2 linked regions of the Gimesia benthica genome follow. The protein of the gene in region 1 interacts with the protein of each later gene in a pairwise test. Links are inferred from orthologs where the notes say so. Each region holds a gene or a part of one and is shown in the gene's direction. Other genes may lie near its edges. The genes, in order: def and F1728_RS03115.

Evidence for each region.
Region 2: the proteins of def (region 1) and F1728_RS03115 interact in binary tests that used the Escherichia coli proteins (3 or more experiments, as listed by UniProt). The link is inferred for Gimesia benthica from one-to-one orthologs.

The regions. Positions count from the first base shown.
Region 1 is NZ_CP043930.1:4,685,124-4,700,327, forward strand. The notes cover bases 5,473-8,447. They hold def (peptide deformylase), read left to right. Parts: upstream 5,473-6,652; coding sequence 6,653-7,243; downstream 7,244-8,447. Other genes in these bases: F1728_RS18190 (hypothetical protein), read left to right, coding at 5,473-5,981; F1728_RS18195 (hypothetical protein), read left to right, coding at 6,067-6,366; fmt (methionyl-tRNA formyltransferase), read left to right, coding at 7,359-8,351. Also shown: F1728_RS18175 (PSD1 and planctomycete cytochrome C domain-containing protein), read left to right, coding at 1-1,810; F1728_RS18180 (DUF1501 domain-containing protein), read left to right, coding at 1,865-3,298; F1728_RS18185 (sugar nucleotide-binding protein), read right to left, coding at 3,382-4,326; more of F1728_RS18190, read left to right, coding at 4,971-5,472; F1728_RS18210 (hypothetical protein), read left to right, coding at 8,481-8,810; F1728_RS18215 (DUF1570 domain-containing protein), read left to right, coding at 8,864-9,736; F1728_RS18220 (UbiA-like polyprenyltransferase), read left to right, coding at 9,885-10,748; F1728_RS18230 (VOC family protein), read left to right, coding at 12,025-12,441; F1728_RS18235 (hypothetical protein), read left to right, coding at 12,677-12,865; F1728_RS18240 (coiled-coil domain-containing protein), read right to left, coding at 13,150-15,165. UniProt on the Escherichia coli protein: Removes the formyl group from the N-terminal Met of newly synthesized proteins. Requires at least a dipeptide for an efficient rate of reaction. N-terminal L-methionine is a prerequisite for activity but the enzyme has broad specificity at other positions.
Region 2 is NZ_CP043930.1:772,763-787,951, forward strand. Bases 7,165-10,124 are described here. They hold F1728_RS03115 (aspartate-semialdehyde dehydrogenase), read left to right. Parts: upstream 7,165-8,117; coding sequence 8,118-9,131; downstream 9,132-10,124. Other genes in these bases: purD (phosphoribosylamine--glycine ligase), read right to left, coding at 7,165-7,549; lysA (diaminopimelate decarboxylase), read left to right, coding at 9,222-10,124. Also shown: F1728_RS03085 (outer membrane protein assembly factor BamB family protein), read left to right, coding at 1-1,868; F1728_RS03095 (FAD-dependent oxidoreductase), read right to left, coding at 2,126-3,664; F1728_RS03100 (glycine--tRNA ligase), read right to left, coding at 3,719-5,374; F1728_RS03105 (2-phosphosulfolactate phosphatase), read right to left, coding at 5,468-6,223; more of purD, read right to left, coding at 6,269-7,164; more of lysA, read left to right, coding at 10,125-10,493; F1728_RS03125 (HEAT repeat domain-containing protein), read left to right, coding at 10,911-13,154; F1728_RS03130 (TlpA disulfide reductase family protein), read right to left, coding at 13,240-14,610; nagB (glucosamine-6-phosphate deaminase), read right to left, coding at 14,872-15,189.

The DNA.
Region 1 (15,204 bases):
CTTCGAACAACCCGATCATTCCCAGCTGGCACAGGGCTATGCACCGTCCCGCTTCACTTCGAATTTTGAAGCGACCGTCGATGCGTCCCAGATCAAGGCCCTGCGGCTGGAACTCTTGAATCATCCCAACCTGCCCGCAGGCGGACCTGGCCGCTCGACCGAGGGTTTGTGTGCTCTCACCGACATCAAACTCAGTGTCGAAAATCCTCAGGATGCAAAACAGAAAGCCAACATCAAATTCGTAAAAGCCTCGGCAGACTTTGCGAATGAGCGACAACAGCTTCAGAATCCCTATGCAGACAAAAAAGGAGAGCGCGGGTTTACCGGCCCGGTGGAGTATGCCATCGATGGTGACAACTCAACCGCCTGGGGCATTGATGGGGGCCCGGGGCGCATGAATCAGCCCCATGAAGCAGTCTTCAATGCTGAAAAACCATTTGGCTATGCGGCAGGAACGAAGCTGAAGATCAGCCTGGTCCAGATGCACGGCGGGTGGAACAGCGATGATAACCAGACCATGAACCTGGGACGTTTTCGCATCTCGTATACGACAGATGAGAACGCCGCCGCCGATCAAGTTCCCGATCGCGTTCGTGAACTGCTGACGATCTCCGCTGATCAACGCACACCGCAACAGCAGGCCGAAATATTCAGCTACTGGCGGACGCTCGTCCCGGAGTGGAAAACGCAGAACGAACAGATCGCCGCCCTCTGGAAACAGCACCCTAAAGGGACGACACAGCTCGTCTACCAGGAACGACCGGCACCGCGCGAAACACATCTGCTCGAACGTGGTGACTTCCTCAAGCAGAAACAGGTGGTCGATCCCGGTGTTCCCGACTTTCTGAATACACTGCCACAAGGGACGGAAGTCAATCGACTGACCTTCGCCCGCTGGCTCGTAGATCGAAAGTCCCCCACGACCGCGCGGGCCATCGTCAACCGCGTCTGGCAGGCGTACTTCGGTCAAGGCATTGTTACCACCAGTGAAGACCTCGGTTCCCAAGGGGCAGCGCCGACGCACCGCAAGTTACTGGACTGGCTGTCCGTCTGGTTTATGGATGAAGGTTGGGATCTGAAAAAACTGCATACACTGATTGTCACCTCCAACACTTATCAGCAGTCGTCCCGCGTTACTCCGGCACTCCTGGAGCAGGATCCCTACAACCGACTCCTGGCCCGCGGTCCCCGCTATCGCGTCGATGCGGAGATCGTACGCGACATCGCCCTCAAGGCCAGCGGTCTGCTCAATTCCGAAATTGGCGGCCCCTCTGTCCATCCCCCCGCGCCAGCCTTTCTGTTCGAAAAGCCGGCCAGCTACGGTCCCAAAACCTGGCATGTCGATCAGGATGACGATCGCTATCGCCGGGCCATTTATACCTTCCGTTTCCGTTCTGTCCCCTATCCCATGCTGCAGGCCTTTGATGCGCCGAACGGCGATATCGCGACGGTTAAACGCAACCGTTCCAATACACCACTCCAGGCACTGACCACGCTCAATGAAACACTGTTCATGGAATGTGCCACGGGTCTCGCGGAAACCACTCTGGCTGCTAAGGGCGCCTCCGATGCAGAGCGAATCGAAACTGCTTTCCGCCGCTGTGTCTCCCGGTATCCTTTACAGGCAGAAGTTCAACTGCTGACTCGCTTCCTGCAGAAACAACGCGACTATTTCGCAGCGCATCCGGAAGAGGTTAAGCAGATCACAACCACCAATAACAGCCCGGAACCTGCCACCGCCGAACTGGCCGCCTGGGTCGCACTTTCGCGTATCCTGCTCAACATGGACGAAACGATTACCAAAGAATAACAGAGGGAAGTGACCGGTGTTTCCGTCTCTTCCTGACCTCAACAGGTTATCATCATGAATCAAATACAACATCACGCACATCCGATCGCCAGACGCTGGTTTCTACAGCAATGCGGCGTCGGCGTTGGAGCGATCGCTACCGCACAACTGCTCCAGGAATCTGGTGACCTGCTGGCGAATTCCACGTCTGCACCGCAGGACCCGCTGGCACCTCGTGAGCCCCACCATTCGCCCAAAGCGAAGAACATCATCTTTCTGTTCATGGGAGGCGGACCCAGTCATCTGGAACTCTTCGACGATAAACCGGTGCTGAGTAAATTCGATGGCAAACTGCCGCCTGAAGAACTGCTCAAAGGTTATCGGGCCGCGTTTATCAATCCAAACTCGAAGTTCCTGGGGCCGAAGTTCAAATTCAAAAAGCATGGAGAATGCGGTGCGGAACTCTCCGAGATCCTGCCCCATCTGGCGGATGTCGTCGATGACATCGCCATCGTGAAAAGTATGAAGACCGATGCTTTCAATCACGCCCCCGCGCAGATTCAGGCACTAACCGGTTCTCAGCTCTTTGGTAAGCCAAGCCTCGGCGCCTGGACGCTCTACGGGCTGGGCAGCGAGTCAAAAAATCTGCCTGGCTTCGTGGTCTTCAGTTCCGGCAATAAAGGCCCCAGTGGGGGGAGTTCCTGCTGGGGCAGCGGATTCCTGCCCACAACGCATCAGGGAGTCATGTTCCGTGGCGGACAGGAACCGGTGCTCTACCTGAAAAATCCTCCCGGGGTTTCCAGTGAACTCCAGCGCGATTCGCTCGATACACTCAAAGCCTTGAATCAGCGTCATCTGGAGCAGGTGGGTGATCCCGAGATTGCCACCCGCATCAATTCCTTTGAAATGGCGTACCGTATGCAGGCCAGCGCACCGGATGTGATGGATCTTTCGCAGGAAACCAAATCAACGCTGGAATTGTATGGTGCAGAACCGGGGCAGACCTCGTTCGCCAATAACTGTCTGCTGGCCCGTCGACTGGTGGAACGGGGTGTTCGCTGCGTGCAGCTCTTCCATGAATCATGGGATCAGCATGGCGGCCTGGTAGGCGGACTCAAGAGTAACTGTGCCGCCACCGATCAGGCATCCGCAGCACTCATCAAAGACCTCAAACAGCGGGGATTGCTCGAAGACACCCTCGTTGTCTGGGGCGGCGAATTCGGACGGACGCCGATGGTGCAGGGGGGCAATGATGGTCGCGATCATCATCCCAACGCCTTTACCATGTGGCTCGCCGGCGGCGGAATTAAAGGGGGGACGACCATCGGTCGTTCAGATGATTTCGGCTTCAATGTGATCGAAGATGAAGTTCCCGTTTACGATCTGCACGCCACGATCCTGCATCTGCTGGGCCTGGATCCGCATCAGCTATCCTTCCGTTTCCAGGGACTCGATCAGAAACTGATCGGCGTGAACCCCGCGAAGCTCGTGACAAAAATCCTGGCTTAACAGTTTGTAGCAGTATCAAAAAAAAACAAACCCCTGGTGTCGATCCACCAGGGGTTTTGTCTTTGGTTTTAAACTGCTTCGCGTTACGCGGCAATTTCCTGCTCGTAATAACGCATCGGCTCGTTGTTCAGACGATTCAGGTAGCCGTTGGTCTGCTGGTCGAACAGACGCTGCAAGCCGTCATCCAGCATCGGCATCGAGATGCTCAGAGCCCGACGGATTTTGCGGGTGTGCAGAGAAGTTTCTCCGTTGGCAAAACCGGTAGCCCGTTCATTCATCACGGTAGCCCGGGGCAGCAGGGGAACAGTCAGTTCGAATTGCTTGGCCAGACGCTGGACGAATTCCAGCGGACTGATGCGTTCGCCACCAGCCACATGGAATGTACCTGTCAGACGTTCCTGGTAAGCGTGTTCGATAATCGCGGCCAGGTCGGTGGCCAGCAGAGGAGTGCCGTGCCGATAGCAGTCGAGGTCGGAATAACTTCCGTCCTGCAGAGACTGTACCAGCTGCTCAACCTGTCCTGTACCGTAGGCGGCGGGAGTCCAGCCGAATACGTTTGTGCGGATAATCAATGTATTGTTGCAGAGACTGACTTCACGTTCGATGGCCCGTACCAGTTCGGCTTCGGGGCTTTCGCACATGCCCTGGCAGTCCTCTTCGTGGAACATCCAGGGGCCGGTGAAGACGGCGTCTGACGAGATATGTGTGAATCGGGCGGAGTGCAGTTCCGCGGCACTGACCCAGTTACGTGCTGCCAGCACGGGGTCTTTGGTGGAAAACTTCGCAGGGTCAACCGACCAGGAAGAATTCGCTGCGACTCCACAATAGACAACCCAGTCGGGACGAACCACGGACATCCAGTGCTGTGTCGTTTCGACATCATCTTCCTGGTAAGTGTGTGTTTCGCATCCCTGCAGGGAAACTGGTGTAGCTGAAGTTAATCCGACAACCCGATATCGACTGGATAAGCAGGTTGCTATATTTGCTCCGGCAACCGTATCAAGTCCAATAACCAGAACTGTTTCCACGCCGCGCCTCCATGCTTAGACGTTGTTGTATTTCTGTCAGTAAACTCTAAATCATATCTGCTTTTCAATTTCAAATCTCTCTCAACTCATTGAGAGGGACCCATCATATAGATGATGGTGAAACTCAAAAGTCCGTCTCGCCCGTCAATCCATTTGACTCGCGAGAGGCGGATTATAGAGGGCACTCCCGATTTTCACCAACCCCAATTTGAGAGAGAATTTTTGCGACCGAATTCTCCCCTGATCAGCCCGGGGCAGAATGCGACTTGCATCAATCATTGCTGAATCATTTCCTTATCAGGAGCCGTCTGTTCCCGCTCTGAAATGACCTGAATTCAGTGGGTCTTATATGAGAAAACGAAAATATTTTTTTAAAAAGGATCTGAAATCAGAAAAAAGATTAAAGGTTTTTGGTTTGAGCGCTTTCTTTCGTATTGACCTCATTTTCAAAAAGCAATATCTTCCCGCCTCACATTCGTGATCACTGCGCCTGGTTCACAGGTTGATCACACACCTCCCACACTGATTCCCATCAATCGATTTCAGATTGCACTTCGTTTTTGTCAAAGTCGTGTTTCATTCACTCTCAAAATGAAACGCAGCGCGACACCATATTCGTTCTTACATATAAAGACTGTTTAATCATGTCTGTTTCGCGTCAACTACCGGATTACCCGATATTGCTGTCAGGAGTAGCTGCTCCTGTCGTGAAGGGTTTGCGCGAAATGGGACTGCCTGTCACAGAGCTGCATGATGACCTGGCCCAACTCTCAGGCTATCAGTCATCCAGCTGGAATCTGTTGCTGGTGGGGTCACAAAAAGCTTTCAACGTCCGAGATCGACAGTTGCTCTCTCACTGTCGGATTCCGTTGATTGACCTCGCGGAATTCACCAGTAAACAGGCGCAGGCACGCACCCGGGACGAAATGCATCAGAAATCGTCACACGGAATCGAACAATTCAATGCTGCATTTGTCATCCGACTCAAAGACCGGTTACAACAGACCGGCGGCGTCTGGATCCGACTCAGCGATTATCCATATCCCTTCCAGGGAGTCATCTGCTACGGTGAATCCGATCTGGGACGGGACTTCCTTGAATACACAAATGTGATGAGCCCCCTGCCGGTGACCCTCGATCACCTGCATCTGAATGCAGAAGCAGGCTGGTTGAACCGGGCGAACGAAGAATCGGCCCGCAAACTTCGCGTGGAACTGGTCAGCAGCTACCGTCAGGGACTGCCGGTCTCGCTGACCTCAATCGAATCGCAGAATCAACTCAAGACATTATTTGAAAACATCAATCTGGACCGCAAACAGATGCCGCTGGTCTGGGTGACTTCACTGACCACGTTTTTCCGCTGGTGGAACCTGCGTCGCGAACTCTCCGTGAGTATCAACCGCCGGAACACCTCCTGGGAAACGATTATCTCAGGTCAGTTTGAAGGCTTTCACCCCGGTCTGCAGATCTGGAAAGGGCGCCACTCCGCAACCGTGGCACTTTCGCGGGGCGTGAATGAAATCAGAGACGAACTACTCGCACTGGCGATGAATCAGGAACGTCATCCCGGTGGTTTTACAGCGCATTGGGCCGGCTCAAAGTCGAGCATACTCCCTCTGGGCTGGAATCGATCGGCGGCATCGGCTGCCTCTTAAGCGTAAGAACTATTCCACATCAAAGAATGATTATCAGCGATTGAATTTTTCAGTCGCTCCATTGTTGAAGAAAAGGATTGAACTCATGAAACGTTTCGGAATTACAATGCTGGGTATCGCATTGATCGCTCTGACAACAGGATGCCAGTGTGGACGTTACGGCAACTGCGGCAGCTGTAACTACGGTCCTTCCATGGCACCAGTCATGCCCTTTGGTGGCGGTGGATGCTCAACCGGTAACTGTGGTGTCGGTGCTCCGACTTACGCACCTCAGGGAGCCTACAACACCTACGATACTTATCAGTCCACAGCAGCTGCTCCTGTCATCCAGGGATCAGTACCAGCTACCGCTTCTGCTCCACTTGACCCGCTGCCCATGTATTAAGATGCATGTGATAGCGGCTGTGCAGTGGCGTCTGGTCGTCTCGGCCTGAGACGGGTCGACAGGCACGACAACACGTTCGTGGCCTGCGCCGCGGCTGACCAGACGCTGGAAAAAACGCGAACAATGCCATTGTTCGCGGGGATAAGGATTGTATCTCCCGTTCGGCCTTGCTATACAGTTAGTTATGTATATGGCGTCCCTCCCTGCGCGCTCTTCGCAGAGACTGGAGCACCGTCATCGACTGATTTCTGAACTGTGTATCATACCCCGCCGGGTACATCAAATTATGGCTGCGTTGCAAATCGTCAATTATCCCCATCCCGCCCTCCGCTGGAAATCCAAACCCATTAAAAGCATCACGCCTGAACTGCGCGATATCGTCAAAACGATGTTCGAGCTCATGTATCAGGCACGGGGCATCGGACTGGCAGCCAACCAGGTTGCACTTCCGTATCGATTGTTTGTGATCAACCTGACTTCCGATCCCGGCGAAAAAGAGGAAGAGTTTGTCTTCATCAACCCGGAAATTACCAAACGCAAAGGGACGGCCGAAGGGGAAGAAGGCTGCCTGAGTCTCCCCCAGCTTTACGGCGACGTCAAACGATCCGAAGAAATTACCGTGGAAGCTTACGATCTCAACGGACAGCTGTTTGAGATCACGCTCGACGATCTGGCAGCCCGCGCCGTACAGCATGAATACGATCACATCGAAGGCGTCATGTTTACGGATCGCATGGTTGAAGCCAAAAAGGCTGAACTGGAAGCCCAGATCGCCGACTTCGAAGCCCAGTTCCGTCATCAGCAGGATCGAGGCGAAATTGCTTCGGATGAAGAACTTCGCAAACAACTGGCCCAGCTCGAACTGGAACTGGATTAACACAGCCCCTCAACCGCAGCGAGATACTGTTTTCGCCCGGCTCCCTGTCTTTGATGCCAGTCGGCGCAGCATGGCGAGTGCAGACTGAGGCTGACTCATCAGGAGGAGATTTCCCGTGCCTTTAAAAGTAGTCATGATGGGGACCGGCACCTTCGCGATTCCCGCGTTTCAGGCGCTCATTGATTCCGAGCATGAGGTTCTGGCCCTGTATACACAGCCCGATCGGACCGGTCGCGGACATCACCGCCACAAAAACCCGATGAAAGAGCTCGCCCTGGAACACGAGATCCCTGTCTTCCAGCCGCCGAAAATCAATACCGCGGAAGCGCTCGAAGAACTCGACCAGTTACAGGCGGACGTGTACCTCGTCGCCGCGTACGGACAGATCCTCTCCCAGAAACTGCTCGATATGCCCCGCTGTGGTGCCTTTAATCTGCACGCGTCCCTGCTGCCAAAATATCGCGGCGCCGCCCCGATTCTCTACGCGATCCAGAACGGCGAGACCCGTAGCGGCGTCTCGGTCTTCCGAATTGAACGCGCCCTCGACTCCGGCCCGATCGCCGGCATGGTCGAAACCGAAATCGGTCCCAAGGAAACAACGGGACAGCTGCAGGATCGACTCGCCGACCTCGCCGCACCGCTGGCCATGCAGTTGCTTACCGATATTGAAGCCGGCACTCTCGTCGAAACGCCACAAAACCACGAGGAAGCCACCTTCGCCCCCACGCTGGACAAGCAGGTCGGCGCGATTGACTGGAACCAGACCGCCGAACAGATTTCCTGGCACGTCCGGGCCATGCAACCCTGGCCCAGCCCGTTCTCCTTCCTTCAGCATCCGGGGCAGGATCCCCTGCGTCTGCAGATTCTGGACGTCGACCCGCTCACTCCGGAAGATCTGGAAGCCCTCGAACCGCAAGTCGATCCCCAACAGGCCGCTCCCGGAACGGTTGTCTTCGCCGATAACAAACGAGTTGTCGTCAGTACAGGATCGGGGCTGCTGCAGCTCAACCAGATCCAGCCGCAAGGTAAGCGGGCCATGCAGGTTAAAGAATATCTCTGCGGTCGGAAAATCCATCCGGGGGACATTTTCGGTACTCCCGCCACTTAGGGTGGTCTTATGTATCGTCATTGCGACTGAATCCTCAGGTTCACTCTTGCCGCATTTGCCGGTTTCTGAGATGATCCCGCCCCTGATCAGCAGGCGAACCTGGATTTAACACACAAGGAAGTGAGTGAGATGCGCCGAATCGTAGCCGCTTTGATTTTCATGATGATCGGAGCGGGTGGCATGTATGCCGCATTTGAATATCACATCGTACAGTCAAAGGAAGGCTGGCACCTGGTCCCCAAGTCACAGGCCGGACTCCACGATACTTACGCTGACATCAGAAAATGGCAGGCGACCACCTGGAAAGACCATCCCCGGCTGGCCCAGTCACTGATTGATGATGGAAAAGGGAACCTCATTATTCAGTCCGCATCGAATGGATTCTTCGACGGTCTGTTTCCCGGTACGGATAAGCAGCGCTCTGCCGCCAATCCGGAATCCTCCCAGAAACGTTTATAACTGCGACTTACTGACAGATACTATCCCCGCTTACTGAGACCCGACTGCTCACCGTGAAAACCGAATTACCCGTCAGCCCGGATCAGACTCCCCACCGGAAGTCATGGCCCGCATTCAAAGCCCTCGCTCTGAATGTCTGTCTGACACTTTGTCTGTTCTCAGCCCAGGGCTGCCGGACCGCAGCGAAAAATCAGGCCGTCCATCTGCCCGCACGACACAGCGTCAGTGCCGAACAGCTGATCGTGCTCAGCGATTTCAAACTGGGGCAGGAACATCCTCTGTTTCAGGATCTGATCCAGCTGCGGGAAGATGTTGCCGCCACCCTGAATATTCCCTTGAACAGCGAGCAGGTCACCGTCTACCTCTTTTCCAATCAGGAAGAGTATCGCAACTATCTCGATCTGACTTACCCGGGGCTGCCTCCGCGTCGCGCTTACTTTGTGGGTACTCCCAAAGAGCTCGCCGTCTACACCTTCTGGGGTGACCGCATCCAGGAAGATCTCCGCCACGAATTTACACACGGACTCCTGCACGCCAGCCTGAAGACCGTTCCGCTCTGGCTCGACGAAGGTCTCGCGGAATACTTCGAAGTCGCCGGCAATACCCCCGGACAGATCAATCGCGATCACGCGTCCCGACTCACCGCCGCCCTCAACAACGGCTGGAAGCCCGATATGAAACGCCTGGAACAGCTCGAGAAGGTCTCGCAGATGCAACGCGTCGATTACCAGGAAGCCTGGGCCTGGACGCATTTCATGCTGAACAGCACGCCCGAAGCCCGGGATGCACTGCTCGCATATCTCTCGGAACTGAAGACCAACGAATCTCCCGAGGTCCTCAGTGCCCGGCTGCCTCGCGACATTCCCGGCGTCGAAGATCGCTTCGTGAATTATGTCGCTTCGCTGAACACTTTTCCCAGCCGGTAAGGTCGGAAACCTCCGATTCCTGCCTCTGCGCCTGAGTTTCCCGTCTCCCTGACTTGGGTGCCCGCAGCACATCAGCTAAGATGAAGCCAGCGATCGTATCCTGTGATCAACCCCGACCGCTCAACCCTCCTCTGATGAGATGAATTCAATGCTGGCCCGACTGCGCCTGTTACTCGAACTGATTCGCTTCAGCCATACTATCTTTGCCCTCCCGTTCGCACTGCTCTCCGCAGTACTGGCCTGGCGCGGTCAGACCGTTCGCTGGCAGGAACTGGTGGGGATTCTGCTCTGCATGCTGTTTGCCCGATCGGCAGCCATGGCCTTCAATCGACTGGTCGACCGCGATATCGACGCGGAAAATCCGCGAACCGCAGGGCGACACATCCCGGCAGGACTCATCAGTGTCCGCGCGGTAACCATCTTCACCCTGCTGACTTCACTGGCCTTTATCGCTTCGACACTCCTGTTTTTACCCAATCGCTGGCCCCTCTACCTCTCGGTGCCGGTGCTCTTGTTTCTGCTGGGCTATTCTTACGCCAAACGCTTCACCATCTGGTGCCATTACTGGCTCTCGACAGCCCTCATGCTCTCACCCCTGGCCGCCTGGATCGCCATTCGCGGGTCGCTCTCGCTGGAACCCATTCTGCTCGGAGCGGTCGTCTTCTTCTGGGTCGGCGGTTTCGATATTATCTATGCGTGTCAGGATGTCCATTTTGATCAGGACAAGCGGCTTTCCAGTATCCCCTCCCGCTGGGGTATCAAAAAAGCCCTGCGTTTCGCGATGTTCAGTCACCTCATGACCATCGTCTGCCTGTTCAGCCTCTGGTATGTCGCCGCGTTGGGCATCCCCTTTCTGATCGCCGTCCTCGCGGTCGCGGGACTGCTGATCTATGAACACCTGCTGGTCAATCCGGATGACCTGGGACGCGTGAATCTGGCCTTTTTCCACGTGAACGCCGTGATCAGTATTGGTTTGTTCTTTGTGGGATTGATCGATGTCTGGCTCGCATAAGCCAGCCTGAAACGTCATAATGAAGAAGTCCTGCTGCGCGGTCGGCAGGTCTGTCTAAACACCATTATTCTGATACGCGAAACGAATCAACAGACAGTCTGATGAATCTGAATCAAAACGAACAGGAACAGCTCGCAACCATCACCCGCAAAGTCGAAACCGGCGAGCGGATCACCTTCGACGAAGGTGTTTTTCTGGACGAGAAAGTCGATATCCTGACGCTAGGCGGCCTGGCCAATCAGGTCCGTGAACGCAAGAACGGGAACTTCGCGTTCTACAACACGAACATCCACCTGAACCCGACGAACGTCTGTGTTTATCGCTGTAAGTTCTGCGCCTTCCGGGCCGACCTCAAATCAGAACGCGGCTACACCTTCACCGAAGACATGATTCGCGAACGTGTTCAGGAAGCACGCGTCAGCGGCGCCACGGAAATCCACGTCGTCGGCGGGCTGCATCACCAGAAAAATTCGACTGGTACCTCGACGTCGTCAGCACCATTCACGACGAATATCCCGAGCTGCACATCAAGGCCTGGACGCCCGTGGAAATCAACTGGTTCAGCTTCATGACCAAAAAGCCGACCCGCTGGGTGCTCGAACAGATGATGGAAGCCGGCCTGGGCAGCATGCCCGGCGGTGGTGCTGAAATCTTCCATCCCGAAGTCCGCGAAAAAATCTGCGAACACAAAGCCGACGCGCAGAGCTGGATCGACATCCACCGCGAAGCTCACAACCTCGGACTGCGGAGTAACGCCACCATTCTCTACGGCCACTACGAAGAGGCCAAACACCGCGTCGACCATCTCTGTCGTCTGCGGGAACTGCAGGATGAGACCGGCGGATTCCAGACGTTTATCCCGCTGGCCTTCCATCCGGAAAACACCGGGATGTCAGAAATTCCCAAAGCATCCGGACTCACCGACCTCAAGATGATCGCACTCTCGCGGATCATGCTCGATAACTTCGATCACATTAAAGCCTACTGGATCATGCTCGGCGAAAAGACCGCACAGACCGCCCTCAGCTTTGGTGCCGACGACCTGGACGGAACCGTGGTTCACGAACTGATCTATCACGATGCCGGAGCCAAAACGCCGGAAGGGCTGACCGTCGAAATGCTGCATCGCCTGATCAAGGAAGCAGGCCGCATCCCCGTCGAACGCGATACCCTGTATCGGCACATTGTCCGCGACGGTGCTTCCTGGAGCATCGGGGAACCGATTCTGGCCTCCTCCGTTTCCTGATCAGCAACCTGAAACAAGAAAGGCGAATTCATGTCCGATGTTGACCCCACAGAATGTGTGCAGGTTCAGGCCTTCGATCACATCACTCTTGTGGTCAAAGATCTGGAAGCCGCGCGTAAGTTTTACGTCGATTTCCTGGGTATGGACCAGGTGCCCCGGCCCGCGTTTTCCTTCGAAGGCCACTGGTACCAGATCGGCGGACAGCAGATTCACCTCATCCTGGAACACGATCAGTCTGGCGCAGCCGGCCAGGCCGATGTCGAACCGAACACCCGCACACACCATTTCGCCTTTCAGGTGCAGAATGCGAATCAGGCCTACGCACAGGCGCTCCAGCAGGGAATTCCCATTGTTTCGCCTCCCAAACCCAGGCCCGATGGAGCTACTCAGACCTTCGTCAACGATCCGGACGGACACATTATTGAGCTCTGCTCGCTCGGATCCTGAAGCCTCGGCAGGTGTCGGCTGGCACTGTTATAACGGTTTTTCAGGTCTCGCAGATCGCAGCGGGGCAGGGTTCAACGACGCGAGGAATCAGTTCTCAGAATCGACTGGAAATTCCACCAGAGGATAAGGTATACTTGGAACGAGAGTGCTCATCGAAGCTCATTTCAATCAGACGAGTACAAGACATCCATTAAGCAGACAGCTTTGACAGAGGTAGAGAGAGACGAGGATCTTAATGTCAGATGCACCCAAAAAAATGATCATGGGCTCGATGGCCGCTTCAGGAATCGTGGCGGCCCTCGCACTGGCTGATATCGCGATAGGCGTCCCCTTTCGCGGCAGCATGATGATGGACATCATGTTCCTGGTCTCCGCCGGCCTGGTACTCTTCCTCTGCTGGGATGCCTGGAAAGACCTTCGTTAATCCCCGGTCATTTTCTGATACCGGCTGCCACAGTTGGCTCGACCAACTGTGCTCGCACAATGCTACTTCCAACCAGGAATCACGGGTAAGCCCGAATGCAATTCGGGCCGAGCGAAACGAGCAGGAAACTGACAGAGCAAGATTCCGAACGCTCCCGCAAAATTACGTTTTCTATAGGACCGGGTGGTCCCGGATGCAATCCGGGATTGCCGCAGGCAACAAGAGGTCCCAGAGCAATCGCTCGATCCAGAACCAGCACACCAACTGTGCTCAAGCGACGACCGCTAACCCTCGTCGCGCAGATCCAGCTTCGTCTCCGCATCAAACTCTTCCGCAGATGCTTCCGTTTCCTCATCTGCTTCGAGCGTCGCTTCTTCCTCAGCCGCTGCCTGCAGAGCCGTCGCCTTCAACGTGCCTTCGATACCCGTCAGGTCGGTCAACTGTTGCAGCAGGTCACGAATAATCTGTTCCGCCTGAACTTTCTCCTGCAACCACAGTTCCCGTTTCTGACCCCAGGCCGCATCGCGTGTTGCCAGCTGCTCTGCTTCAAACCGCAGCTGCTCACTCCGCAGACGTAACTGCTCATCCCGCTCGGCAATCCATTCGGACAAGGCCTGTCGTTCCTGGCGGAATTCATCTCGGTGTCGATGAAACAGTTCCTGCGAATGATCCAGTTCCTGCCGCTCCACCGACAGTGATTCGCGTAATTGCCGGTAATGTGAAGCCAGCGCATCACGGGCCTTCTCCAGTCGCAGGCGAGCCGCTTCCTCACCTTCCGCCTGGGTCAGCTGCGCCCAGCCCTCTTCGAGCGCCAACCGCATTTCGAGCGTACCGCGATGTGTCTCTTCGACTTCCGCCCGCAGGGTGTCCAGCCGCTCGCGTCGACGTTCCAGGTTCTCTGCATGCAGAGCCAGCATGTCGTGCTGACGGCGAAGTTCCGCCTTTTGCGACTCGCGTTCCTTGTGCCAGGCTTCGTACTCGTCGGTCATCCGCTGTTTCTGGTTCGTCTCATACCGTTCGACGGAGCGTCGTAGTTCGGTATGCAGCGCCCGTTCCTTACTCAGCGACTGCTCGCGCTGCTGCAGTAAATCGCGGAAGCGGTCCAGCTGTTTCATCCGCAACAGGTGAATGCGTTCATTCTGCTCGTGTTGCTGCTGCTGGATCTGTTGCTGACGCTGGAATTCATGCTGTTCTTTTTCGACCTGGGTCCGCAGTCGCAGCAGGTGGTTTTCCTGGAACTTGATTCGGTTCTCGATCAGCGTCCGTTTCTGGTCAAACTGATCCTCCCGGGAACCGTACTCGCGCTCCAGGTCCTCGCGCTGAATGGACAGCTGGTGTTCGATCTCTTCCGAACGGATGACGAAGTCCCGTTCGCGTGTGGCCAGCGCCTCTTCCTCGGCGTGACGCTTCGATTCCCAGTCCGCCTGGCGGGTTTTCAGTTCCAGTTCGAATTTTTCCCGGCGGGATTCGAGTTCCGCTTCGACCTTGCGAATCGTCTCTTCGTGCAGTTCGCGTTCCCGCTTCAGATGATTCAACTCGGTCTGCCGCACGCCCCGCCATTCGTCCTGATCGTGTTCCAGTTCGCGCCTTTGTTCGGTCAGGGTTTCCAGGACTTCCTCGCGAATCCGGTTCCGTTCGTTGATCAGATCCAGACGCTGGCGCTCCAGGGATTCCCGCTGTTCTGCAAATTCCATCAGGATCAGGTCACGCATTTCGCTGCGTTCCTGTTCAATCCGATCCTGGGCTTCGAAGACTTTTTCCTGTTCGTGCTGAACCGTTTTCGCCAGCTTCTCGCACTCGACTGCTTTGCGGATCAGCTCGGTTTCTTTATCCCGAATACTGGCTTCCCGCTCGTCGTATTGCTCTTCGATCTGCGAGACCCACATGCGAATCTTACGACGTTCGTTATCGATTTCACCCAGCTGACTGTTGAGCGTCTGTTCTCGTCGACTGATTTCGGCGAACTGGGTTTTCAGGTAGTTTGCAATTTCACCCGCCTGGGTCAGCAGCTCTGCGCCGGTCAGTGAGGTTCCCGATTCACTGGCGCCCTGGCTCTGTGTCTCGCCCGCACCCGCAGCATGGGAGAGGCTTGCTTCCAGCGCAGCCTGTTTCTCTGCACTGAAACTGGAGTCAGCTTCCGAGGTGAGTTCGGAATTGCGATGCGGAACGTCCAGGCGACGCTGGATTCCGTCAGGGCCGGGCAGGGGATGAGATTCTTCAGGTTCCGGCGCAGGAGGCTTGAAACCCGCAAAAGGCGGGGAAGTCTGAGATTTCTGATCCGGGCTGGTTTCTTCGCTCATACCGGGATTCCTTTCCCTGAGAAGCGTCTGACTGTTGCT
Region 2 (15,189 bases), 3.9 Mb from region 1 along the record:
CCATGGCAGGAGACACACATCATCTGGTCACCGTACAAAGCCTGATCGCCGGGCTGATGCAGCGGATCGCAGACAAAGCAGATCAGAATGACCAGGCAACTCTGAACTCCATTATTGTCGAAGATCAACAGACGGCCTTACAGGGAGCGAACATCTCAGAACTACAGGCTTTTCTCGACACCTATGGCAGCTGGTCACAGGCAGTAGCAGTACGGAGTACACTGGCCCAAAAAATGATGCAGTCCGGACAGATTCAACAGGCGGAATTTCTACTGATGCAGAACCACGCCGATGCGAATCCCCATGTTGCCGCGGAAGCCGCCCGGCAGTTGCTTGAGCTTTGGGAAGCAGTTGGCCTACCGCATGAGGCGGCGGGACTCCTGAAAGAGCTCAATGAGAAGTATGCAAACATCCCGTTGGAGAATGGACAGACCGGAGCAGAATATGTCGCGCGTTATGACCGAGGGTCTGCTGCCTGGTCGATCTATCAAGCCATGCAACCTTCGAGAGATAACGTAACCCGGGTAAATATTCGTCAAAGCGACGTCGCTGCTCCTGCGCCGCAAATCGCGGCTACCTACAGAAACTATGAACGAAAGTTTCTGCCGCCACCAGAGATCTCGCAGTTGTTACTGAAACAGGGCTCCCTACTCACCGTGGTTAATCGGCACGCCGGTCAATCAATCGGTCAGGTGAAAGTCTCTGACCGGATTTCCTATCCCTATCATTCGCGAAATACGCGTGTGGGTCATTTTATTCCCCTGGGAAGCAGTCATAAAATTCATGGTGTTTCACTGCTACAGCTGGAGGGTGATGTTTCAGAGCCCCTCTGGACTACCGAATTCGACGATTTGAACAATTCTCAATCGCTGTTTTATGTCGGCCCTTCCGGACCTCGTGTCTGTGTCTTTCAGTGGGGCAACCGTCTGTTCGGTCTGAATCCTGCGAATGGAAAAGTACTCTGGGAGCGGAAGAACATTCCTTCCAAATCCGGTTTCCTTAGTGATTCCAGCAAAGGGCTTGTTGGTGATCAGGAAGCGATCGTCGCTTTCAGCATCAATCGTACGAATTACGATGTTTACAGCGCCATCACTGGAGAACGGATTCGCCAGGGAGAACTTGAGCTCAACAGCCGCATTCGACACGTATTTGGTCGCAAGCTGTTTTATGAAACCACATCCACGACCGAAAAGCGAGTCCGTCTCTGGGATCCGTTGACTGATCGACTACTCCTCGATGAGCCGGTGGACAACTCCGGTTTCTCTACTCAGATTTCCGATACCGAGCTGGCAATTCTGCTGCCTCCGAACCGGCTGCGAGTTCTGAATGTGGAAACGGGCGAGACCATGATCGAGACTGACATCCCTGATGAATATCTCAAAAACCTCAACAAGTTCATCGGCTTTTCCGACCACGGATGCTATTACTTTAATTTCTCTTACACCACGCCGCGTCGTCGCACACCGCAGAATGATTTCTTCATCAGTGACTCATTCCTGAATGTCGTGCACATCGATAATGACCTGCTGAGCATTGATAAGCAGTCCGGCAATATCCTCTGGAACCGCAATCTGCCTAAACGCTCGTGGATCGACACATCTCAGTATGAGTTGCCTTTCCTGATTTTCATGAGCAAAATCCGTACGGAATCCCGGACCCGGAGTTATTCGTTCCTGTTCGAAATTCTCGATGCCCGGACAGGCAAGACCATCGGCTTCAAGGATAACATCCTCAAGGACACGATTTTGCAGATGCAGATCGACCCCCGCTTGCGGAAGATTATCCTGCAGGGGATGCACAGTGCCGTGGAAATTGATTACCAGAACCCAACCCGGGGACTGGAGAATCTGCTGGACTCTCCGTTGTAACAGAAACTGAACGCAGGCCGCCTTCAAAAGCCCTGTTTCCGGAACCCGTGGCCGGGAAATTCAGGAATACCGGAGCCTCGATCATCCGGATGCTTGACCCGAACCTCACTCCCGTTTAGTCTGTCATAATCTTGAATTCGCGGCTGTCGTATAATGGTATTACCCCAGCTTCCCAAGCTGGTGACGAGGGTTCGATTCCCTTCAGCCGCTTTTCTTATCTGACAGACTCAGGTACTCTACCAAAGCTTGCTTAGCGTTTAGCTTTTTACCTGCTGCTGATCTTCCCCGCGAATCTGTGCCAGCTGTTTGGAAACGGCAGAGAAGGGGACTTCGTGAGGCATTTTGTCTGAAGTCGCCGCCATTGCTGATGCGACTCCGGCTGCTTCCCCCATCGCGACCGCATTCCCTGTGACCCGGTAACTGCTGTGCGCGATAAAGTCACCGCTGATGCAGCGTCCAGCCATCATCAGGCCGTTGACATCCCGGGCGATCAGAGCCCGTAACGGAATGTCATAGGGTTTTGATTTGAATGGTTTCTTTTCAATCGCCTTGGTTTTACCCGGGTTGGTGGAATGCACGTCGATCCCAAATCGGACATGACAGATTGCGTCATCAAAGCGGGCACCATTTTTCAGATCTTCACTCGAAACGTAATAACGCCCCAGAATACGACGTCCTTCACGCGTTCCGATCTGTTCTGCGGTCGCGATAATCTCAAGGTTCGTCCAGGGATCCCCCAGTTTCTTGAGACTGTTGACCAGCTTGTGTACTTCTCGACGTGCCTGCAGGGTTGCGTCGGTAACGTGAGCAGCATCGATCGAAAGTGTTCCATATTCATGGTTGGCCATCATCGCAAACAGGCCGTCCCGCACCCGGAAGATTGTCGGTCCACCATAAGAGGGATCCACGCCGGCACGCTGAAATTCTGCCAGCAGGTTCTTCTTGGGATTCCCCAGTTTGCGGGGTTCTGCATCGCCGCGGACAAACTGGGCGATCCCGTCTGTCGTTACGCCGGTCAGCAATACCATCAGACTCATCGGCTGGGTGAGCCCGGTACCGGGCTGCCCGAACTCATAGCCACAACCGGCCTGTGCCGCCATGTCGCCGTCACCGGTACAGTCAATGAATGACTTCGCCCGCCAGGCCTGTCGACCCGACTTCGATTCAGTGACAATTACCGACAGACGATTGTTGATGTCTGTCACAGCCCCGACCACGCGGGTATGCAGCTGAATCTTGACTCCCGCTTCCAGCAGCATGTCTTCGAGTAACAGCTTGGTTTTTTCGGTGTCGTAGGCGACCGACCCGTTATTCAAGACATTACTGGCATCACGTTCTTCGAGTTTTTCCAGAATCTCATGCATAATGCCCGGCTTCTTCTGCGCATCGATAATCAGTGTCAACGCACCAGCAGTCCAGACACCTCCCACACAACCATTCACTTCCAGCAGACGGGTTTTGGCTCCGCTGCGTGCTGCTGCCAGGGCTGCGGCAAAACCGGCCGGGCCACCACCACAGACAATCACATCGTCTTCTTCCTGAATGGGGATATTCCGGGCGGCTTCGTGAAAGATCTTCCCGTCTGGGGAAATCCAACCGCGGGTACGAACATGTTGCGCCGTGGAGTTCCAGACCGATTGACCGCCTCCATCCAGAATCAGCGTATTTGAGGGCCGCGTCACACCATCGACGAGGGGTTGTTTGTCAGCCGCATTGGCTGCCCCCGTCAGGAAGGCGGCAGTTCCACCGGCCAGATATTTTCCAAAATCGCGGCGGTCTATCTTCTTGTCTGCCATGTCAGGCTCCTCATATATACTGATGTCTGGATGCAGTTGAAACGGGGCTGGCTCTTAACCGTGAATGCGCCGTTGAACTTCCGCCACGATATCATCGATGGGAATTCGCTCCTGTTTCAGCGAATCACGATCACGCATGGTCACACAGTTATCCTGTTCGGTATCCCCATCCACTGTCAAGCAGAAAGGTGTTCCGATCTCGTCCTGACGCCGATAACGACGCCCGATTGCTCCCTGTTGATCGTAGACGGCCTGGATCCCGGCCTTTTTCAACTTCCCGTAAATGTCGGCAGCAACTTCCGGCATGCCCGCCTTTTTGATCAGCGGGAATACGGCTGCTTTCACAGGTGCCAGTTTGGGATGGAACTGCATGACGGTACGAGACTGCATCTCCCCCTTATCATCGGGTTGTTCGTCTTCGTAATACGCTTCACACAGGAACGCCAGAGTGGCCCGGTCGGCCCCTGCAGCCGGTTCAATCACGTGGGGAATGAACCGTTCGCGCGTCTGATCGTCGAAGTAGGTCAGATCTTTCCCGCTCCCTTTGTACTTAGGCTGACCATGCTCGTTCTTTTCAACCACCAGCTGATCGCCTTCTCGTACCAGTTTTCCTTCCATGTGGGAACGCAGGTCGAAATCACCACGGTGGGCAATACCTTCCAGTTCTCCATATTCGTTTTCTTCCATGAAGGGGAAGGCGTACTCGACATCCGCCGTCCCGACAGAGTAGTGCGCCAGTTCTTCCTGGGTATGGTCGCGGAGAATCAGGTTCTCAGGATTAATCCCGTGCTGAATGTACCAGTTGTATCTGCGGTCGCGCCAGTACTGATACCATTCGAAAGATTCATCCGGATGACAGAAGAACTCCATTTCCATCTGTTCGAATTCGCGCGAACGGAAGGTGTAGTTCCGCGGCGTAATTTCGTTACGGAAACTCTTTCCGATCTGGGCGATCCCGAACGGCACTTTCACGCGACCACTGTCGACGACATTCTTGAAATTCACGAACATCCCCTGTGCGGTTTCCGGACGGAGAAAGGCGGTTCCTTCCTCGCCCGAGAGAGCACCGATGATTGTTTTGAACATCAGGTTGAACTCACGAGGCTCAGTCAGTTCGCCCCCGGTATCTGGACAGCGGGCTTCCAGCTTACCGGTCGCGGGGATGCCAGCGTCTGCCAGCATTTTCGCGTATTCCATCAGGTTACAGACTGAAATCTGCGGCTCTTCGCTGTTGGAAAGATTATTGTCTTTCTCGTATTCCGCAATTGCTTTTTCCAGCCGCTTGCGTTTGGTTTTAGAGAGACCTTCCTCACCGATGTCTGCCATATAAGTTTCACAGGCGACCGGTTTCTGATCGGAAGCATAAGCGACTGCAACCGAGACATGATCTACGCGGAAGCGGGCCTTGGACTCTTTAGAGTCCACCATGAAGTCGTGGAACAGATCGAAGTGCCCCGAACTTTTCCAGACGCTGGGATGCATGATAATTGTAGTTTCGACCCCGGTCATGCCAAATGGTTTGGGGGCACCTTCGGGCGCAATGAGTTCGTTGTGAGTCGTGATCATATCGGACCACCATGCTTCACGGACATTCCGCTTGAGTTCGACTCCTAATGGGCCGTAATCCCAGAACCCCTGCAATCCGCCATAGATCTCAGAAGACTGAAAAACAAACCCGCGTCGTTTACACAACGCTACAATCTTTTCCATCTCTTTTTTCATTGATTTGGTCTTTCCATGCTGTCTTATACAGACATACTCAACTTCGGATTAAACAGAAATCGGCTTGAGAATCATATTAGTTCAGCCGGCTGAAAACGTAATCAGGCCGGTCTGGTGATCAAATTCAGGGACTTGTGAAATCAGTCCACGCTGGCAACATAATTGAATATCCTCTTCAAAGCCACGCCGAATCAGGTTGCGGCCTCCCAGGCTGGCGCGAACTCCCTGTAACAGGCCATCTGGCTGCTGGATCTGTGTCCGGTAATGGTCGATCACGATCCGTGTGGAATCGTCCAATACCAGATCCTGCTCGCACTGCTCGACCAGTTCGGATGCAATCGCACCGGCACAGAGACAGTCTTCTCCCGTAACGACCCCATCCGTTCCGGCACAGACCAGATAGATCAGCCCGTCACTCGCTTTGAGAATTTTCAGCAATGCGTCCAGATTAAGAAACGCCCCGATCAGGATTCGTCGCGCCTGGATGGCTCGTTTCAGTGCCCGTGTACCATTACTGGTGGTGAAGACAATCTTCCTGTCCTGTACCACGTCAGCAGGATAGCGGGCAGGGGAGTTATCCAGATCGAAGCCTTCAATCTGAATCCCTTTGCGTTCGCCTCCGAGCAGAACCTGCTCGCCTGCAGACCGGAGTTGGTCGGCCAGTTCACGGGCTTCGTCGATTTCCTGACACGGAATGACCGCCTCGGCTCCGGAATTCAGCGCGTAGGTCATCGTGGACGAAGCACGCAGAATATCCAGAATTACAGCAACACTCCCTGAAAACTCTTCAGGTTGTGACAAGACAGGTAAAAAGCAGGTTCGTATCTCAGCAGGCATGGCTCGTACTGTCGGTCGCGCTTTCCTTCAGATGAACAACAGGACTCAGCGAGCCTTGTCGGAAATATCCTTGCGGCACCAGGCACCATCCCAGCGGATGCACTTTACGGCCTGGTAGGCTTTCAGCTTGGCATCGCTGATCGAATCACCAATTGCGGTGACTCCCAGCACACGCCCGCCATCGGTGACAACCTGCTCATCTTTCATGGTTGTCCCTGCATGGAAGACTTTCGTGTCCGCCAGTGCTGCCGCTTCATCCAGTCCGCGAATGACTTTCCCTTTTTCGTAATCGCCGGGATAACCTTCAGCGGCCATCACCACACAAACGGTTGGACGTTCGTCCCACTCCAGTGGCTCGATATCGTCCAGACGCTCTTCCGCGGCTGCGAGCAGGAGTTCTCCGAGATCGGTCTTGAGCCGCATCAGCACCGGTTGTGCTTCGGGATCACCAAATCGCACGTTGAATTCCAGCACCTTTGGTCCCTGGTTGGTGATCATCAGACCGGCGTAGAGAATCCCGTTAAAGGGTCGATCTTCAATTTTCATGACGTTGACCATCGGCACCAGAATCTTTTCGATGATCTCGCTCATCAATGAATCGGTAACCAGCGGAGCAGGGCTGTAAGCTCCCATGCCACCGGTATTGGGACCTTTGTCTCCATCGTAGGCCGCTTTGTGATCCTGAGAGGTTTCGAGAGGGATAATCGTCGAACCGCTGACGATCGCCAGAATACTGACTTCCTGGCCAATCAGCTTCTCTTCGATGATGATAGTTTTCCCTGCATCGCCGAACTCTTTGATTTTCATCAGCGACCTGATGGCATCCAGTGCTTCCTGTTTTGTGTCACAGATCAGCACACCTTTACCCGCAGCCAGACCGTCTGCCTTAATCACCAGCGGCTGTTCTTCGCGGTCTTCAACAAAGGCCTCGGCCGCCTCAAAGTTATTGAATGTTTCTGATTTCGCTGTGGGAACATTCGCCTTCCACATCATCTGCTTGGCGAACGATTTACTGCCTTCCAGCTCCGCAGCCGCTTTGGAGGGACCAAAGACCGGAATGCCTTCCTTCCGCAGAGCATCTGCCAGACCTGCGACCAGTGGAACTTCGGGGCCGATAATCGCCAGGCCGATGGCTTCTTCCTTCGCAAAGGCGACCATGCGGGGGATATCCGAAACACTGATATCCACATTCGTTCCATCCAGACAGGTGCCTGCATTACCTGGAGCACAAAAGACCTGGGAGACGGATTCGGACTGAGCCAGTTTCCAGACCAGAGCATGTTCCCGACCACCCTGACCAACCACTAACACTTTCATCGTTCTCAATACCTGCTTGTTATTCAACGTCTAAAAATAATCAGGGATCCAGTCCTGCTCCGACTGTTTCCTGCTGAAAGTCGCATCCTAAGATCCTCGAAACCACCTCACAAAGGAGAGACGATGACTCTGGTGCCATTGTCAAGATGCGCTCAAAATGAGGGTTTTAACAGCAGTGGAGTATATCAGCACTGTTTTGCCCCTAGTAGCATCGCTTCCCCAAATTTATATTTTGCTCCTAAAAAGCTGCTTTTTCCCAATAAGAGAACTGAGAATCCAATTCGATTCCGCATTAACTTTCTTCAGAAACCGTTTCTCAGATATCTGTACTCAGACAGCCGTTGGACGAATGCCCCTTCAGTCTCTATAATGGTTCATCCGAAACAGATTCCCCGTTGCGGGCTTCGACCAATCTACGGTCGATGAACCCACGCAACCTGCTGCCTGTCACAGCTGAGGGAGTCATGGTATAACGTACGCAAGCTGAAATTACTCTTATCGTACGATTCCTGCTGAGTATTGACTTAAAGTGAATCAGCAAAAAGACTTTTAACCTTTTTATTCTCTGGAGATTAAAGTGTTTGATACTGTCGCCATCATTGGTGCCACCGGTGCCGTCGGGCACATCATGCGGAAACTGCTGGAAGACCGGAACTTCCAGGCGAAACAATTTCGATTTCTGGCTTCGGCCCGCTCCGCAGGCAAAACACTCGAATTTCAGGGAAAAACATACACTCTGGAAGAACTGACCAAAGATTCTTTTGAGGGAGTCGAGCTGGTCATCGCGTCTACCCCGGATGATGTTGCCGCCGAATTTCTGCCCTCTGCAGTCGAAGCCGGCGCGATCGTCATCGATGAATCGGGTTACTGGCGGATGAAGCCGGAAGTGGCGCTTGTCGTTCCGGAAATCAATCCCGAAGCGGCCCTGGAAGCAAAAGGGATTATCGCCAGCCCCAACTGTTCGACCACTCAGATGGTCATGGCCCTGAAGCCGCTGCACGATGCTTCTCCTGTGAAACGGGTAATCGTCAGCACATACCAGGCGACCAGTGGAGCAGGGGTTGCCGGCACCAGCGATCTGCTGGAAGGTTCACGCGCCTATCTGGATGAAAAAGACTACGAATATCAGGTCTTTCCTCACCCAATCGCCTTCAATGCGATCCCTCAGATCGGCAGCGAAAAGGAAGACGGCTACACCAGCGAAGAAATGAAGATGGTCTACGAAACCCGTAAAATCCTTGGTGATGAATCCATCCAGGTCAATCCAACCTGTGTCCGGATTCCCGTTGCCAACTGTCACAGCGAAACCATTACGGTCGAAACCGAACGCCCGATTTCACCAGAAGAAGCCCGCAAGCTCTTCTCTGAATTCCCCGGAATCACCGTAGTAGACGACCTGCAGAAACTGGAATACCCGCTCCCCTCGAATTGTGATGGAAGCGATGAAGTCTTTATCGGACGGATCCGCCGCGATATTTCGAATCCGAACGGGCTCTCATTCTGGTGCGTCAGCGATAACCTGCGTAAGGGGGCCGCCACCAATGCGGTTCAAATCGCAGAACTGCTGGCGAAACACAAAGCCTGCACCTAAGCAGGCTTTCGCCACCTGTTTCGTCTTCGCTGCTTCGCGCGTTGATTTTCTTTCTGTTTACGATGATTTTAGCCTCGTGAAAGTTACGCAATGACCGCCTTTCATTACCAAAACGATGAACTGTTCTGTGAAAATGTCCCTGTTGCCCAACTGGCAGAAGAATTTGGAACTCCGCTCTGGATCTACTCCAAATCAGCTTTCCTGGGACGGTTAAAAGAGATTCAGGATGCGTTCGCCGAAGTCGATCCGGTCATCTGCTACTCCGTCAAAGCGAATGGCAACCTGAGCATTCTCAAGACCATGAACGACGCCGGCAGCAGTTTCGACGTCGTTTCCGGTGGGGAACTGTTCCGGGTAAAACAGGCTGGTGCAGACACGACACGTGTGGTCTTCGCGGGAGTTGGTAAGACGGACGAAGAAATCCGCCAGGCTCTCCAAGCCGATATTCTGATGTTCGATGTTGAGAGTGAAGCCGAACTGGATGCGATCGCTGCCATCGCGGGAGAGTTGGGCTGCGTCGGTCGGGTCGCACTGCGTCTCAACCCTGATATCGATGCGAAAACACACCACAAAACCACGACCGGTAAAAAGGGCAACAAGTTCGGTATGGACATCGAACGGGCCACCGAACTGGCAGATAAGGTTCTCAAAGATGATCGTCTCGAGCTGACCGGCATCCATATGCACCTTGGTTCGCCGATCCTTTCGACCGATCCGTATGCCAAAGCGGTTAAAAAGGGAGCTGAAGTCATTCAGCAGCTGCGGGATAAAGGCCATAACACCAACTGGATGAATCTGGGTGGTGGTTTTGGGATCAGCTACAAAACGGATGAAGGCCCTTCCGCACAGACTTATGCCGACGTGATCGTTCCTACAATCAAGGAGATCGGCTGTCGTCTGGCTCTGGAACCCGGACGTTTCATCGCCGGAAACTCAGGCATCCTGGTCAGCCAGATCGTCTTCACCAAGCGGGAAGGGGGCAAGTTGTTCTATATCCAGGATGGCGGCATGACCGATCTCGTCCGCCCCGCGATGTATGACTCCTATCATCGCGTCTGGCCCGTCAAACCCAAGGTGCCCATGCCCTTTGACTGTGAAGGCGAAATCGCAGGCTGCGAGCCTGCAGACGTCGTGGGTCCGGTTTGCGAGTCCTGCGATTATTTCGCCAAAGATCGCTATCTGCCTCCCATGGAACGGGGCGACTATCTCTGCATGTTCAGCGCGGGTGCGTATGGTTCTGTGATGAGCAGCAACTACAATGCCCGCCCCCGTAGTGCAGAAATACTGGTGGATGGCAGCGACTATCAGGTTATTCGCCGTCGCGAAACCTACGAAGAGCTGATCGCGCTCGAACAGGCTTAAGCTTCAAATGGGTTCCCCGACTCAACTTCCCAATCTGTTCAGAAGACCAGATTCCGGTGGTCGGGTTATAACAGTTATCGGGTTCATGCCTGCTTTGCTGCGCTGAGAGCAGGAAAGCAGGGGGGCTCCGCTTCCTTCGATTGAACCGTTATCGCCGTCAGAAACGATGATACTTGATACAGAAGCTGCCGTGGAGAATATGTCCATACGAATACCAGACAACAGATTTCTGTGAAGAGTCTATTGAAATAATTGAATTATGTTGTTTTGGGTAAGGTGATAAGAATAGTATATTAAAACTGTTACTATCATCTCGCTGAGAGATATTCTATCTATCAGTTCGACAGTGCCTGCTCAGGCTCTGTCTCGATAGCCGCCATGAATAGCCGACAACCACGACGACACGGAGTCGACTGAATGTCTTTAAATAACCGGATCCTGGCATTAATTGCTCTGGTATTTCTCTGCGCTTTGAGTACGCCTTCTTCCGTCTGGTCTCAAGAACCACCACCGGCCACAACTCCTGAAACAACAACGGCTACCGGCCTGACTGCCGATGATCTGCTGCTCTCCAAGCCTGAGACCCCCGAACAGCTGATGCAGGCTGTGGTGCAGCTGACAGACCTGGGGCATGCGGCTTCCGCCAAAGCGTATCTGGACCAGTTGCTGAAAGGCAATCCAGACGATGAACTGATCCTGAAGCTCCGTGACAAGTACGGTCCTGCTGCTTTTCTCCGCCTGGCTAATAACAAGAAACTGCAACCCGAGTCGATCACCCTGTTAAAGAAAATGGAATCCGCCTTCAGGGCGTATGCCACAGATCCCTCCCGGATTAACTCTCTGATCGATGCACTTTCGGGAACGCCTACGGAACGGGACATTGCCATCATTCAGCTCAAATCGGCTGGTGAGATTGTTGCTCCTCCAATTCTCAAGCAACTGAGCCAGAGCCAGGACCCGGCACGAAATGACGAACTGACATTTGCCCTGACTCAGCTTGGTGATCCTGTCGTTCCGCCACTGATTGCAGCCCTGCGGGCACCACAGGAGAAAATTCGTAAAATCGCAGCAGACGTTCTCGGCGATCTTGCCCGACCGACTGATGCCCTCTACCTCTGGAATCCCGCTTTTTCCCAGAGCCAGCCGCAAAGCGTTCAAGTGGCGGCCCGCTTGGCACTGGCCAAGATCCTGGGTAAGAACCCCCGCAAGACCTATGAGCTGAATCGCCATGAAGCGCAGCTTGTACTGAAAAATGCGGCCCTCAACCTGTACCAGAAACATGAAGCGAAATCAGAAACCCAGTCCATCTGGGTCTGGGACAATGCGGCTCAGACGGTCGTCAAGAAGGAACTCCCCGCCCAGGAAGTCAACCTGATTGAAGGACTCCGACTGGCCAAAGAAGCTCTGGAAATGTCTCCGGACAAACAGGACGTACAAACACTCTATCTGGCAATGGCGCTCGCCCTTGAAGCATACCAGGTTGGCTGGAATCAGCCATTACCCGAAGGCCCCGGCACGACCTTCAACCTGGCCCTGCTTTCCGGTCCCTCTGCAGTCAGCCGTGTGCTGGCCCTGGCGATGAAACAGGGGCATACTCCCAGTGCTCTCGCCGCCCTCAAGGCTCTGGGTCAGATCGGTTCGCGCACACTGCTGCACGAACAGCTCGACAAGCACTCATCTCTGATCGCCGCCCTGAATTACCCCGATCGACGGGTACAGTTTGCCGCTGCTACAGCGATTCTGCAGCTTGACCCGGCAAAACCTTTCCCGGGAGCCAACCGCGTAATCAGCATCCTGACCCGCGCTCTGCGGGGCGAGGGCACACAGGCTGCGATCGTGGTCGACAGCAGCATTCCCCGGGGACAGACCATGGCGGGTGTGTTCCACGAGCTGGGATATGAAACCACGCCAGTTCAAACAGGCATGGCCGGTTTCAAAGCCGCCACCGATCGCATGGATGTCGAATTCATCGCGCTGGAATATAACATTGCACGCTGGGGGCTCTCTCAAACCATCGCCAACTTGAGAGCCGATTCCCGGACTGCAAATATCCCAATCATCATCTATGGCCCGCTACGCCTGCAGAACAAGATTGAATACTCGACACGCTATTATCCGCTGGTCAAGTATATGGTCGAATCAGAAAACACAGACGATATCGGCTCACAACTCAAGCCGTTTCTGGAGGGACTGAAAACCCCCGAACTCACCGGCGAACTTCGCTCCGAGTACCGGGCGGCAGCCTTGTACTGGCTGTCACACATCGCTTCCAGCCAGCGAACGAACATTTATGATCTGAAACAGGCTGAGCAGCCTCTGCTGGACCTGGTTTCCGACCGCAGTCTGGCATCGAACGCCCTGATCACACTGGGTGGAATCCCCACCCGCACGGCACAGGAAGACCTGGTGCAGGTGATTACGACTCCGACCTTTGAAGCAGACGTGCGTGAAATCTCCGCATTACAGCTGGCGTTCCATATCCAGAAGTTTGGACTGATGATCGATACCATGCAGATCTCGGCACTGCAGAAAGCCTACCAGGCAGCCAAAGATCCCAAGTTGAATACTGCACTGGCATCGGTGATGGGAACCCTCATGCCGGATAGCAAAGTGGTCGGCGAGCGGCTTCAGAAGTTCCAGCCTGCTGGTGCACTGCCTTAAGCGAGGCTTTTGCGACATCCGTAAAAAAACTCCGCAGGCTTTAACGAGCCTGCGGAGTTTTGTGTTTTAATAAGCTTGAGAGATGCTACTGGGCACTCGCCTGTGTTTTCTTTCTCAGCAGTGATCGCAGAGGTTCTTCCAGCAGTTTCACATCGGAAGTAACCACTTCGGTAATCCCCGTGTGATCCACCAGCATCATCATTGGCACACTACGTACGCCGTAGTGCAGTGCGGCCGGGTTGTTCCAGCCCCGCTTGTCACGAGCTGAGTAGAAGATCTGACGCCAGTCGAGTGGTGACTTCTCCTGGAAAGCATCGATGGCTGGTTCCTCCAGGTCCAGGTTGACGCCTACGATTTCAAAACCGTATTTGCGGTACTTCTTGGAGAGGGCCTGGATCTCAGGCAGCTGTTCAATAAAGGGTTTGGCAGTTGTCGACCAGAACACGACCAGCACCACGCTCCCTTTGTAATCGTCGATGGAGACATAACCACCTTCAATGGTCTCTCCGGCCAGCTGAATCGGCTGTCCTTTCAGCTTCAGACGACGAGACAGTCCGGCGACCTGTGCGGTCTCATTGCTTTTGGGGAACCTGGTTTCCAGATCGAGACAGCAGTCCAGGGCTGACTGATTCAAACCGTACAGCTGACAGGTTTCTGCAGCGGCCTGCAACATCTGTGGTGCCCGGATATTTTCCTGGGGAAAACGGGTGGCGAACAGACGAGCCTGCTTGACGAACTCTTCAATCCAGCGCGGGTCCTGCTGCGCAAAACGCTGTGCACTGGTATTCGCAAATTTCGCGACGGTGAAGCCAGCTTCCGCAGCGGAAGGAGAATTCGGATCGCGTTTATAAAGAGACTCGGAATGATCATACAGAGCGTCGATACTTTCCTGATCTCCCTGCAATGCCATCTGTAAATGGGCATCCAGCAGATGTCGGATACAGACGGTAAACAACCGCTGTTTTTCTTTGTCAGCGTGTGTCTGCTTTACAGCTTCCATCGCCAGTTGAATGATTTTCTGATTGCGGGCGGCACGGGCCTGCTTCAGTTCTTCAACGTTGTCAGTTTTCGGCAGGGCCAGTACACGCAGACGCGTGATCTCGCGTACGTTCCATTCGGCGGAACCTTCCTTCAGCTCGGAAATCTTGACTTCCTCATCGGCCAGTGACTCATCGTCACCATCCAGATCGTCCATATCGCGTTTATCACGTTCCAGGCTTGCCGTCTGAATCGCATTTGCATTTGGCTTGAGTGCAGGACCGGTTTGTGAAACCTGAGTGATTTTGGCACTCGGCGTTTTCTGGAGAGGTTTTGCATCGGCCGGAGCCGCTTCCAGCTTGCCGTCCAGTTTATTGTCCGCCGTCTGTGGAGCAGGGGAATCTCCGCCACCACAACCAAATTGAGTCAGCGATAACAGGCCCGCTGCTATCATCATGATACCGTGTCGATGCCTCATGATCTGGGGCTCTCCTTCCTTTGAGAGTCGGTAGTATCTGTCGAACCGGGGACGGGGTATTTCGGATTCAGAACTGAGCCGTTCCCTCGGCATTATCGAAAGTCAAAACACTGAATGGGGCGTGTTTTACGACAAAATCCACTTTGAAGGCAAGACGAAGGTGGAAAAAATTACAATCCACGTCCGTTTTAAAGCAGGTTTCCTGTCAGCAATCCCTTTCCAGGGAGCAGCTGTCAAACTCGCCTTCCTGCGCAGACTGCCTTAGAGCTCACCGTGATACTGCTTGAATGCTTCAATCGCAAAGTATTCGGGCAGGCCCAGCTGATTGTAAATCTTTGCCGTATTGCGGGTTCGGTCCTCAGCACGCACCCAGAATTCACGTTTATCGCTTCCCGGGTAAAAAGCACTGTCCTTCTGTGACTCATGCTTGAAGATCGCTTCCCGTTTTCGCAGGACGACTTCAGGACTCAGCGGAACAGCTCGCTCAATTTCGTGCGGTTCGTACTCTTCCCAGGCACCACGGTACATCCAGAATTCGGGAGTGATTTCTTCAGACTTAACCACATCCACGGCATTGAT